DNA from 3 places in the Bradyrhizobium manausense genome. Region 3 is predicted to be linked to each of the others. Evidence: predicted binding sites of a transcription regulator. Region 3 holds the regulator's gene; each other region holds the start of a gene.

Region 1 (4,095 bases), on a different contig from region 3:
TCGGCCCGAGGCCGAAGGCGATGACGAAGATCAGCGCGAACACGATGCCGGGCACCGTGCGGGCGAATTCGAGCAGGCGCCGCACCGTGAAGCGCAGCCACGTCGCAGGCGAGGTGTTCTCGGCCGCGAAGAAATTGAGGCCGAAGGCGAGGACCGCACCGATCAGGGTGCCGACATAGCTGATCAGCAGCGTCTCGCCGAGCAGCCTGAGCCATTTGTGCCAGCCCCAGAACCACTCGCCAAAATTGATCCAAACCCGCTGGCCGCTATCGAGGGTGAAGATGCGGTCGAAATAGCTGACGAAATGGCCGAAATAAGTGAAGAGCGTGCGCAGGTTCACCTCGGCACCGATCGAGACCACGATCAGCGCGGCGACGAAGACGACGAGGCCCGCCAGCAGGCGCAGGCGTTTGCGCGCCACCGCCTTGCGGTAAGCGGCATTGAGGACAGCAAGCTGCTGCTCGGGGAGAAGCGAAACCGCAACGGTCATGGGTTCAGCGGAAAGGATCCCTCAAGAGAAGAGCCGGGTCCATCGACCCGGCTCCAGCAAATCGTCCCGACGAGATCAGGACGCCTTCTTGCGCAGATTGTCGACGAACTTAATCAGCTCGATGGTCTTGTTGTAATCGTCATTTGCGATCGGCTCCCACGGCTTGTTCTTGCCGTCGGAAAGCTTCTTGAACGCCTCGGGATCCTTCTGCGCGGCATCCAGGAAGGCCTTCTTGATCGCGGCCTTCATGTCCTCGGGCAGATCGCTCAGGTAGGCGTAGGGCGAGTTGATGATGAGGTCGGACTTCCCGATGATGCGGAAGTCCTCCTTCTTCATCGGCGTGCCGTCGGCCGACTTCACCATGCCCTTGTTGAGCATGCGGGTCAGGTTGGAATCGTCGTCGGCGTTCCACCAGTTGGCGGCGACGTCGACGGTGCCCTGGGCCAGCGCCAGAACGGCGTTCTCGTGGCTGCCGGTGAAGACCACCTTGGAGAAATAGGCATCGGGATCGATGCTCATCGCGTTCAGCTTGAAGCGGGGCATGTTGTTGCCGGACGTGGAGTTCGGATCGACAAGCCCGAGATTCTTGCCCTTGAGGTCCTCGATCTTCTGGTACGGCGATTTCGCCAGCACGTAGAAGACGGAGTAGTAGCCCTTCGAGCCGTCGGAATTGACGTCGATCACGAAGGCATCGGTCTTGACGCCGGTGAGACGGGCGCGCGCAAAGGAAGCCGGACCGTAATAGCCGATCTGGATGTTGCCGGCGCGCTGGCCCTCGATGAGGGCAGCGTAGTCATTGGCGACACGCAGCGTTACCTTGATGCCGAGCTCCTTCGACAGATAGTTGATGAAAGGACCGTAGCGCTCGGTCACGCCCGAGCCGTTCTCGGCCGGGATCGCGGCGAAGGTGATCTCCGGATATTTCGTCTTCCAGTCTTCGGCGGAAGCGGATCCGGCAAGGGTCAGCGCGGCTGCGCCGGCAAGAACGAGTCTGCGAGTGATCATGATGTCCTCTTCATCTGATAGGATCGGTTGACGCAAGAAACTGGAAATGACGGATGCGCGGCGGCTCAAGCCGCCGCGGCCGTTCCGAGTGCCGGGACGCCCTCCGGCAACGGCGCAGATGTGCCGCCCATGACGTCGGCGGCCTCGAGATCGTAGAGCTCACGCGCGACGAGATCGGTCAGCGCGGACGGCGCGCCGTCGAACACTACGCGGCCCTGGGCCATGCCGATGAGGCGGTCGCAATAGCTGCGCGCCAGATCGAGCGAATGCAGATTGCAGATCACCGTGATGCCGAAATGCTTGTTGATGCGCAGAAGCGCATCCATGACGATCTTGGTATTGCGCGGATCGAGCGAGGCAATCGGCTCGTCGGCGAGGATGATATCGGGCTGCTGCACCAGGGCGCGGGCAATCGCCACGCGCTGCTGCTGGCCGCCGGAGAGCTGGTCGGCGCGCTGGGCGGCGAGCGGGGCGATGTCGAACTGTTCCAGCGCGGACATCGCCAGCGCCTTGTCCTGCTCGGGCCAGATCTGCGAGAGCGAGCGCCAGGCCGGCATGGTGGCAAGACGCCCCATCAGCACGTTGGTCAGGACATCGAGGCGGCCAACCAGATTGAATTGCTGGAAGATCATCGCCGAGCGCGCCCGCCACTGCCGCAGCTCCTTGCCGCGCAGCGCGGTGACGTCGAGGCCGTCGAACAGGATACGACCCTGCGTCGGCGTCACCAGACGATTGATGGTTCGCAGCAAGGTCGACTTGCCGGCGCCGGAGCGCCCGATCACACCGACGAATCCGCCGGGGGAGATTTGAAACGACGCGTCGTCCACCGCGGCTTTTGCGCCGAAGCGGCACGTCAGACCTTCCACCACCAGCATGCAGGGCTCCAGAGTAGCTGGGGCCCACCGCTATCCCTGACGGTTGACACTTGTGTGACATGCGCAATGCAGTGCGGCGATCCAACCCACCTCATCCCCTGTCATGTCGTCGTCATGATGATGTCATCAAGCCACTCGAAGACGAGCGCCCGCCCTCGAACTCCGGATGCAACATGGCCAAGGTGCTATCGGTCGAGCCGACCATCGATGCTTCGGCGAAGCTGCACGAAACCAGGCTCGGCGCCTACACCGAGGTCGGCGCGCGCACCATCCTGCACGAGGTCGCGATGGGCGATTACTCCTACGTCGTCAACGACGCGCAGATCACCTACACCACCATCGGAAAGTTCTGCTCGATCGCGGCGATGACGCGGATCAATCCCGGCAATCATCCGATGCATCGCGCGACCCAGGCGCATTTCACCTACCGCTCCAGCGCCTACTTTCCGGACGAGAGCGACGATACAGACTTCTTCGACTGGCGGCGCCAGCATCACGTCCATATCGGCCATGACGTCTGGATCGGCCATGGCGCGGTCGTGCTGCCGGGCCGCAACGTCGGCACTGGCGCGGTGATCGCGGCCGGCGCCATTGTCACCAAGGACGTGCCGGCCTACACGATCGTTGCCGGCAATCCGGCGCGGATCGTGCGGCGGCGGTTCTCGGAAGAGGTTGCCGGACGGCTTGCAAAGCTGGCATGGTGGGACTGGAATCACGACAAATTGCGTGAGGCGCTGCCTGATTTCCGCAAGCTCACAATTGAAGATTTCCTGTCGGCATACGAAGCAAAGGCAAATTCCTCTTCCAGCAAACGAAGCGCGGTCGCGTGACAGACATTTTCATCGAGGGAGGCCGGGCCCTGGTCGGCTCCGAGCTCACCGAAACTTCACTCGCAATCTCTGGAACGGACATCGCGCAGATCGACGCGTCTCGCGGCCGCGCGCGGTTGGCGATCGATGCGCGCGATTTGCTGGTGCTGCCCGGCATCGTTGATCTGCACGGCGATGCCTTCGAGCGGCAGATGATGCCGCGGGCCGGCGTCGATTTCCCGATCGACATTGCGCTCGCCGACACCGACCGGCAGGTCGTCAGCAACGGCATCACCACGGTGTTCCACGCCACCACATGGTCGTGGGAGCCGGGCCTGCGCAGTGGCGACAATGCAAGACGCCTGCTTGAGGCAATCGAACGGCAGCGTCCGCACTTCGCCGCCGACACCCGCTTTCATTTGCGGCACGAGACCCACAATCTCGATGCCGAGGACGAGATCAGCGAGTGGCTCGCCGAGGGCCGTGTCGATTTGTTCGCCTTCAATGACCACATGGACGGGGTCGTTGCCGACATCTCCAATCCTCGCAAGCGCAACCGCATGGTGGAGCGCACCGGCCTGTCGAGCGAGGATTTCGACAAGCTCGTCGCGCATATCGTCTCGCGCGCCGCCGATGTTCCGGCCTCCATCATCCGGCTCGCGGCCGCGGCCCGTGCGGCCGGGGTGCGGATGCTCTCGCATGACGACGCGACGCCGGCGATGCGCCAAAACTTTCGCGCCATGGGCGTGACGCTCGCCGAATTTCCGATCAACGAGGAGACGGCGCGCGAGGCCGCGGCTGCCGGCGACGCCATCGTCTTCGGTGCGCCGAACGTCGTGCGCGGCGGCAGCCACACCGGCTGGACCAAGGCGTCGGACATGATCGCGAAGGGGCTCTGCTCGGTACTGGCCTCGGA
Region 2 (4,095 bases), 620 kb from region 3:
CGGACCAACCAACGGGAATTCGACCATGTCGGACCTAGACCGCAATTACGCTTCTCCTTTCGGTAGGGCCGCCGGGCGTGTTGACGCCGCGACGGTCGACGCCGGCCTGCGCGCCTATATGCTGCGCATCTACAATTACATGAGCATCGGCCTCGCCATCACCGGTCTGGCCGCGCTCGGTGTCTACATGGCTGCCGTGACTGACGTGCCGACGCCGGAAGCCGTCCGCGTCGGCAAGCTGTTCCTGACGCCGTTCGGCTACGCGATGTTCGTGAGCCCGCTGAAATATCTGTTCATGCTGGCGCCGCTCGCCATGGTGTTCGTGATCTCGGCCGGCATCAACCGCCTGGCACCCTCGACCGCCCAGATCCTGTTCTGGGTGTTCTCGGCGCTGATGGGCATTTCGCTGTCCTCGATCTTCCTGGTGTATACGCACACCTCGATCGTGCGGGTGTTCTTCATCACCGCGGCAACCTTCGGCGCGCTGAGCCTCTACGGCTACACCACCAAGCGTGACATGAGCGGCATGGGCTCGTTCCTGTTCATGGGCCTGATCGGCATCATCATCGCGAGCCTGGTGAACCTGTTCCTGGCCAGCTCGGTGCTGCAGTTCGTGGTGTCCGTGGTCGGCGTTCTCGTGTTCGCGGGCCTCACCGCCTGGGATACGCAGCGGCTGAAGAACGACTACATCTACGGCTACGCGTCAGCCGGCGGTGACATCGCCGAGCGTGCGGCGATTTCCGGTGCGCTGTCGCTGTACTTGAACTTCATCAACCTGTTCACGCTGCTGCTGCAGCTGCTCGGCCAGCGCGACTAAGCGCCAGGACGAGAGAACGGACACGAACCCCGGCCGCGAGGCCGGGGTTTTTGTTTGGGGCCGGGTGTTTCCCTAACCGCCGACATTGCGAGCGCAGCGACGCAATCCAGACTGCCTTCACAGATGCATTCCTGGATTGCTTCGTCGCAAGAGCTCCTCGCAATGACGGGGTGTGTGGAAGCCGCGTTGCCTCTTCCAGCCGTCCTGCGAAGCCTCTAATCTCGCCGCATGTCCGCACCCGAAATCAGGCCCACCACCGAGGCCGACCTTCCCGCCATCACCGCCATCTACCAGCAGGCCGTCCGCGAGGGCACGGCGACATTCGAGATCGATCCGCCCGATCTGGCCGAGATGACGCGCCGCTACCGCGCGCTGGTCGACGGCGGCTATCCCTATTTCGTCGCCACGCTCGACGGCCGCATCGCCGGCTACGCCTATGCCGGCGCCTACCGGCCGCGCCCAGCCTATCGCTTCACGGTCGAGAACTCGATCTATCTGGACCCAAGCTTCCATCGCCGCGGCATCGGCTCTCTGCTGCTGGAGAAGCTGATCACCGCATGCGAGGCGCGCGGGTTCCGCCAGATGATCGCGGTCATCGGCGATTCCGCCAATGCCGGCTCGATCGGCGTGCATACCCGGGGCGGCTTCAAGATGATCGGTACGCATCCGAATGTCGGCCTGAAATTTGGCCGCTGGCTGGATACGGTGATGATGCAGCGCGACCTCGGCGAGGGCGCGAAGACGGTGCCGGAGAAGTAGCTTCTTCGCCACATCACCGGCGTCGCAGGGTGAGCAAAGGCGCGCAGCGCCGTGCCCACGATCTCTCATTCATCTGCGAGCACGTGGGCACGCTTCGCTTTGCCCACCCTGCGGCACCGCGCGTGCCGCTACACCACCGCCAGCTTCCGATCGATCACCAGCAGCACGCGGTCGAGTTCATGGCCGCGGCGCAGGATCAGGCCGGTCGCCGATATCACGCTGTACATGCCCTGCTTGCGCGCGAGCCGCGGGTCTTTCTCGATGCGATAGATCGGCACTTCCGAGGCGCGGCGATAGACCGAGAACACCGCACGGTCCTTCAGGAAGTCGATGGCATAGTCGCGCCATTCACCATCGGCGACCATGCGGCCGTAGAGATTGAGAATTCGGTTCAGCTCGAGCCGGTTGAAGGTCACCCGGTTCGGTTGGGCATTCGCAGCGGCGGGGCGCGCCGCCGCGCGCTGCTCGCTCGGATCGGCATCCTCCGACGTCAAATTCATGGAGCGCCTCCTGTCGCATCAGCATGACCCACGTCCGCGAAGACCGTCCCCGGAGCCGCGGATCATGACAATGGCATGATTGCGCCAACTGTTCCCCACCGCAAGGGGCTCTGAAGGGCCTCTTGGGGATCGTGATTCAACTCGCCGACGGGTTGCGAATCATGACACACGCAACGGTGGAGCTTCACAGCGGCAAACCGTCACGGGATCGTTAGCAGGAATCACAGGATCGCCGCTTTTCCGCCCATCGCCTGCCGCCCTGCACTGCGAAAAGGCTTATGTGCGTTGACCCGGTCCTTTCGGTTCCGGATTCCTCAGCCCCCAGCCCCCCGGGGTCGGACAGGATCGGGTCTGTACGCGCTACAAGGAGGGCCAACGCGAGTTGGTCCTTTTTTGTTTATGGCGGGACGTTTTCGACTCGCTGTCATTCCGGGGCGCGCGAAGCGCGAGCCCGGAATCCATCAATCCAATTTTTCACATTGAGAAATGGATTCCGGGCTCGCGCCAGGAGGCGCGCCGGAATGACGAGCAATCAATTGCCGAGACGATCCAAGCGCGCTTCAGTGCAGCGACGTGTATGCCGCGCCCAGCATCGGGCCGGGCTTGTCGCGGCTGCCGTCCTGGACATAGACCACCGCACCGTCGACGCCATCGCGTGACGTCAGATTCTCGAGCGGCACGGTCCAGCTTTCGGGATGTCCGTTCCAGTCGCCGACCTTAAGCAGATTGCGCACGACATTGTGGTAGGTGATCTGCTGTCCGCGGTTCTCGCCGCGGCCGATCTCGATCGGCACCGATTTCGCGATCGAGCAGATCCAGACCTCGCCATGCGAGACCGTCGGCTCCTTGCTCGCAGCGACCGACACGTTGATCTGCTTGCCCGCCAGCGACATCGTCACCGGCACGCTCATCACGCCGGTGCCAAGGTCGGTCTTGCCGATGGCGCTTTCAATGCCAGCGCGGTCGCTGCCGATGACATGCGCGGCGCCATTGACCACGACCTGCGGCGTATAGACCTCGCGATCACCGCGCATGCGTGAATAGGCGCGCTGCCGCGCCGAGAAACGTGAATCCGCCAGCGTGTCCTTCCAGCCAAGATAATCCCAATAATCGATCGGCATGCTCAGCGCGATGATCGAGGGATCCTTGGCGAGGTCGCCGATGACCTTGTCGGCGGGCGGGCAGGAGGAGCAGCCCTGGGACGTGAAGAGTTCGACCACGGCGCGGGGATCGGCCTCGGCCGGACGGATGACGGCGACGATCGCGCAGATGCCGAGTGCTCCCGACCAGAATGCACCGGACCAGCGCGAAGCGAAATTAGAAGCGATCATTCCAGTCATGTCGAACGTCACACATGGTAGCTCGTGAGGGGGATCTTATCGCCTGATGGTCACCGTAGTCTTACGGGGCGCAGCACCTTCGACCGCCGAAGCGACTTTTTTGCCCGGCGGGTCCACCCGAAGCATGGCCGCAAACGTACGAAGGCGGCCTTTTGATAGGCCGCCTTCGTTTAACCTTCTACTCACGTCGCGGTGAGCCACCGTTCACAAATTCGCGCTTAGGCCGCGAGCTTGCGCAGCACATAGTGCAGAATGCCGCCGTTCCGGTAGTAATCGAGCTCGTCCAGCGTATCGATGCGGCAAAGCAGCGAAACGCGCTGCAGCGAGCCGTCGCCGGACACGATCTCCGCGGTCAGCTTCTGGCGCGGCTTCAGGTCGCCGACGAGGCCACGCAACGTGACCTTCTCGTCGCCCTTCAGGCCGAGCGACGACCACGAAGTGCCGTCCTCGAAGGTGAGCGGGAGCACGCCCATACCGACCAGGTTCGAGCGATGAATGCGCTCGAAGCTCTGGCAGATCACTGCGCGAACGCCGAGCAGGCGCGTGCCCTTTGCAGCCCAGTCGCGCGAGGAGCCATTGCCGTATTCGGCGCCGGCGAACACGACCAGCGGCACCTGCTCCTGCTGGTACTTCATCGCGGCGTCGTAGATCGACATCTGCTCGCCGTCAGGCCAGTGCT
Region 3 (4,095 bases):
AGGCCGCGAGCATGCTCTTGAGCTCCGACAGCGGCAGCTCGTTGATATCGAGGAAGTGCTTGGGGGTCTTGCTCATCAGCTTGCCGCCCGCTTGTTGCCTGAGAGCGCCGTGCAGGCGCGTTCGAGCCGCGCAACGCTGTCCTCGATCTCGGCCTCGGTGACGATCAGGGGCGGCAGGAAGCGCACGACATTGTCGCCGGCGCCGACGGTGAGCAGCTTTTCATTGCGGAGCGCAGCGACGAGATCGCCGGAGGGCACCACGGCCTTGATGCCGATCAAAAGCCCCTCGCCGCGAATCTCGCTGACGATATCGGGGTGACGGTCGATCACGGAGGCGAGCTTCTGCTTGAGCAGCAGCGACATCTTCTGCACGTGGTCGAAGAAGCCGGGCTTGAGCATGACATCGAGCACGGCATTCGCAGCCGCGATCGCCAGCGGATTGCCGCCGAAGGTCGAGCCGTGCGAGCCGGGTCCCATGCCGGAGGCGGCCTCAGCGGTCGCCAGCACCGCGCCGATCGGGAAGCCGCCGCCGAGCGCCTTGGCCAGCGACATCACATCGGGCGTCACGCCGGTGCGGCGGTGCGCGAACAGATCGCCGGTGCGGCCCATGCCGGTCTGCACCTCGTCAAACGCAAGCAGCAGGCCTTTCTCGTCGCAAAGCTGACGCAGCGCCTTGAGGAAAGTCGGCGTCGCCGAGCGCACGCCGCCCTCGCCCTGGATCGGCTCGATCAGGATGCCGGCAGTGTGCGGACCGATCGCCTTCTTCACGGCCTCGATGTCGCCGTGCGGGACCTGATCGAAACCCTCCATCGGCGGACCAAACCCTTCGAGATATTTTGCCGAGCCCGTCGCGGCCAGCGTCGCCAGCGTGCGGCCGTGGAAGGCGCCCTCGAAGGTGATGATGCGATAGCGCTCGGGATGGCCCTTGGAGAAGTGATAATGGCGGACCAGCTTGATCACGCCCTCCAGCGCTTCAGCGCCGGAATTGCAGAAGAACACGAAGTCCGCAAAGCTCTCGTTGCACAGGCGCTGGGCGAGCTTCTCGCCGTCCGGGCTCTGGAACAGGTTCGACATGTGCCAGAGCCTGGTCGCCTGCTCCTGCAACGCCTTGACCAGCGCCGGATGGGCATGGCCGAGCGCATTCACCGCCACGCCCGAGGTGAAATCGAGATAGCGATCGCCGTTGGTTGCGATCAACCAGACGCCTTCACCGCGCTCAAAACCGATGTCGGCCCTGGCGAAAACGGGGAGCAAATGCGGCGCTGCGCTGTTGGTCATGACGATCACTTGATTGTTGCGGACGGACGACGCGTGCATTGCGCAACGCACCATTGACCGGCCCGGAAAACGAAACGTGCCGCCTTTTAAGGGCGGCACGCATGACCATCTTAGGCCTGGTGAAACGGGTGTCAATGCCGCCCGGAAAGCCTGGCGAAACGCTGAATCCGTAGTCTTGCGGTGACGAATTTGCGGGATTTCCACCACGGAACATGTGGAAGCGAGTCGGCGGACTCTTGCGCGCGAGTCACGCCATATTGTAGCGTTTGGCTTGTCAGATACGACATCTCGTGCAGCGGTTCTGATCCCAAGAGTCCTCTTTGTACCGGCGTAAACGTTCGGGCGTCTCATCGCGCCCGGCGAGCCTTAAGGGATTCTGGCGGCACGGGTTTTTCGAAGCTTAGGCATTCGCCGTGCGGCCCCAGGATGGCGGGCGCGCGGCGAAGGAAAGGGTGCAATGACGGTTTTGACCTGGTCCGACGATCGCGTCGAACAGCTTAAAAAGCTCTGGGAGGCCGGACTTTCGGCCAGCCAGATCGCCGCTGAGCTTGGGAATGTCACCCGTAACGCCGTGATCGGCAAGGTTCACAGGCTCGGCCTGTCCGGCCGCGCCAAGAGCCCGTCTTCGGCAGCTCCGCGGCCGCGCAAGGCGCGTCCCGCGCAGCACATGATGCGGGTGAGCCGCCCGATCTCACGCGGCAACACCGCGCTGGCGCAGGCCTTCGAGGTCGAGGTCGAGGCCGAACCGGTCACCTACGACAACGTGGTGCCGATGAGCCAGCGGCTATCGCTGCTCGAGCTGAACGAGGCGACCTGCCACTGGCCGGTCGGCGATCCCTCGAGCCCGGATTTCTTCTTCTGCGGCGGCAAGGCACTCTCCGGCCTGCCCTATTGCGCCCAGCACTCGCGCGTGGCGTATCAGCCGGCCGCCGATCGCCGTCGTGCGGCGCCGAAGCCGGGCACGCGCTGAGCACAGCCTTGGACGACGTCGTTCCGGCACAGGCCGGGCCGATCGAGACATAAAAAAGCGCGCCACCGGGCGCGCTTTTTTGTTTGGCTAGCGTGCAGCTAGCTCGATGCCTGCTCCGCCTTCGCAAAGCGGTCATCGAGCGCGTAGCCGGCGCCGCGGACGGTGCGGATCGGGTCCTGCTCGCGGCCGAGATTGAGCAGCTTGCGCAAACGGCCGATATGCACGTCGACGGTGCGCTCGTCGATATAGATGTCGCGGCCCCAGACGCTATCGAGCAACTGCTCGCGCGAGAACACCCGGCCGGGATGCTCCAGGAAGAACTCGAGCAGGCGATACTCGGTCGGGCCGAGATCGATCGGCCGTCCGGAGCGCGCCACGCGCCGCTTCTCGCGGTCGAGCTCGATGTCGCCGAAGGCCAGGACGGTTGCCAGCCGCTCGGGGCTGGCGCGCCGCAGCAGGCCCTTCACGCGCGCGAGCAGCTCGGGCACCGAGAACGGCTTGACGATATAATCGTCGGCGCCGGTCGCGAGGCCCCGCACCCGCTCGCTCTCCTCGCCGCGCGCGGTGAGCATGATGATCGGCAGCTGCTTGGTGTCGGACCGCGTCCGCAGCCGGCGGCACAGCTCGATGCCCGACAGTCCCGGCAACATCCAGTCGAGCACGATCAGATCGGGGATGTGCTCCTTGAGGCGGGTGTCGGCGTCGTCACCGCGCATCACCGTCTCGACGTCATAACCGTCGCCTTCGAGGTTGTAGCGAAGAAGCTCGGTCAGAGCCTCCTCGTCCTCAACCACCATAATGCGTGCGCCCATAGGGTCGTCGCTCCTTGAGGATTCAGGTATTGGGGACCGTCGTGGCGAAGGTCGTCATGTCGCCCTTCGGCCGCTTGTCGGTGATGGCCTGGCCTTCGATCATGTAGAACACGGTCTCGGCAATGTTGGTGGCATGGTCGCCGATCCGCTCGATGTTCTTGGCGCAGAACATCAGATGGATGCAGAACGAGATGTTGCGCGGATCCTCCATCATGTAGGTGAGGAGCTCGCGGAACAGCGAGGTGCAGATGGCATCGACTTCCTCGTCGCCCTTCCACACCGCCATCGCCGCCGGCAGATCATGCGCGGCATAGGCGTCCAGCACCGACTTAACCTGCTGCTGAACGAGATCGGTCATGTGCTCGAGGCCACGGAACAGCTTGAGCGGATGGAAATCCGTCTCCAGCGCGGCGACGCGCTTGCCCATGTTCTTGGCGAGGTCGCCGATCCGCTCGAGATCGGTGGCGACGCGCATGGCGCCGACGATCTCGCGCAGATCCACCGCCATCGGCTGGCGGCGCGCGATGGTGAGCACGGCGCGCTCCTCGATCTTCTTCTGGAGCGCGTCGAGCTCCGCATCGATGGTGACCACGCGCTGGCCGAGCGCGACGTCGCGGCGGATCAGCGCATCGACGGAATCGACGATCATGCGCTCGGCGATGCCGCCCATCTCGGCCACCAGGCGCGTGAGCTCCTGGAGGTCGGTGTCGAAAGCTTTTGCGGTATGTTCAGAACCCATGTTCCGTCTCCTCAGCCGAACCGGCCGGTGATGTAATCCTGCGTGCGCCGGTCGGTCGGCGACGTGAAGATCTTGCTGGTGTCGTCGAACTCGATCAGCTCGCCGAGATACATGAAGGCGGTCTTGTCGGAGACGCGGGCCGCCTGCTGCATGTTATGGGTGACGATCGCGATCGTGTAGTTCTCGGACAGTTCCTGGATCAGCTCCTCGACCTTGGCGGTCGAGATCGGATCGAGCGCCGAGCAGGGCTCGTCGAACAGGATCACCTCGGGCCGCACCGCGACGGTGCGGGCGAT

What was found. Region 3 encodes PhoB, which activates phosphate uptake and scavenging genes when phosphate is short. Its sites were predicted from a motif close to TGTCATNNANCTGTCAT; they were not measured.
Region 1: the regulator PhoB is predicted to act here: its motif matches at 2,470-2,486, upstream of phnC (phosphonate ABC transporter ATP-binding protein).
Region 2: the regulator PhoB is predicted to act here: its motif matches at 2,141-2,157, upstream of JQ631_RS20040 (DUF2794 domain-containing protein).

What each region holds. Positions count from the first base shown of each region.
Region 1 covers NZ_JAFCJI010000002.1:1,236,254-1,240,348, forward strand. The annotation lists gene phnE (phosphonate ABC transporter, permease protein PhnE) at 1-490, opposite strand, end outside; gene phnD (phosphonate ABC transporter substrate-binding protein) at 566-1,495, opposite strand; gene phnC (phosphonate ABC transporter ATP-binding protein) at 1,561-2,370, opposite strand; gene JQ631_RS26185 (transferase hexapeptide repeat family protein) at 2,544-3,200, shown strand; gene JQ631_RS26190 (alpha-D-ribose 1-methylphosphonate 5-triphosphate diphosphatase) at 3,197-4,095, shown strand, end outside.
Region 2 covers NZ_JAFCJI010000001.1:4,187,391-4,191,485, reverse strand. The annotation lists gene JQ631_RS20050 (Bax inhibitor-1/YccA family protein) at 26-817, shown strand; gene JQ631_RS20045 (GNAT family N-acetyltransferase) at 1,046-1,576, shown strand; gene JQ631_RS20040 (DUF2794 domain-containing protein) at 1,705-2,076, opposite strand; gene JQ631_RS20035 (DUF1223 domain-containing protein) at 2,637-3,416, opposite strand; gene acnA (aconitate hydratase AcnA) at 3,635-4,095, opposite strand, start outside.
Region 3 covers NZ_JAFCJI010000001.1:3,563,498-3,567,592, forward strand. The annotation lists gene argF (ornithine carbamoyltransferase) at 1-76, opposite strand, end outside; gene JQ631_RS17065 (aspartate aminotransferase family protein) at 76-1,278, opposite strand; gene JQ631_RS17070 (GcrA family cell cycle regulator) at 1,736-2,248, shown strand; gene phoB (phosphate regulon transcriptional regulator PhoB) at 2,347-3,060, opposite strand; gene phoU (phosphate signaling complex protein PhoU) at 3,083-3,799, opposite strand; gene pstB (phosphate ABC transporter ATP-binding protein PstB) at 3,811-4,095, opposite strand, start outside.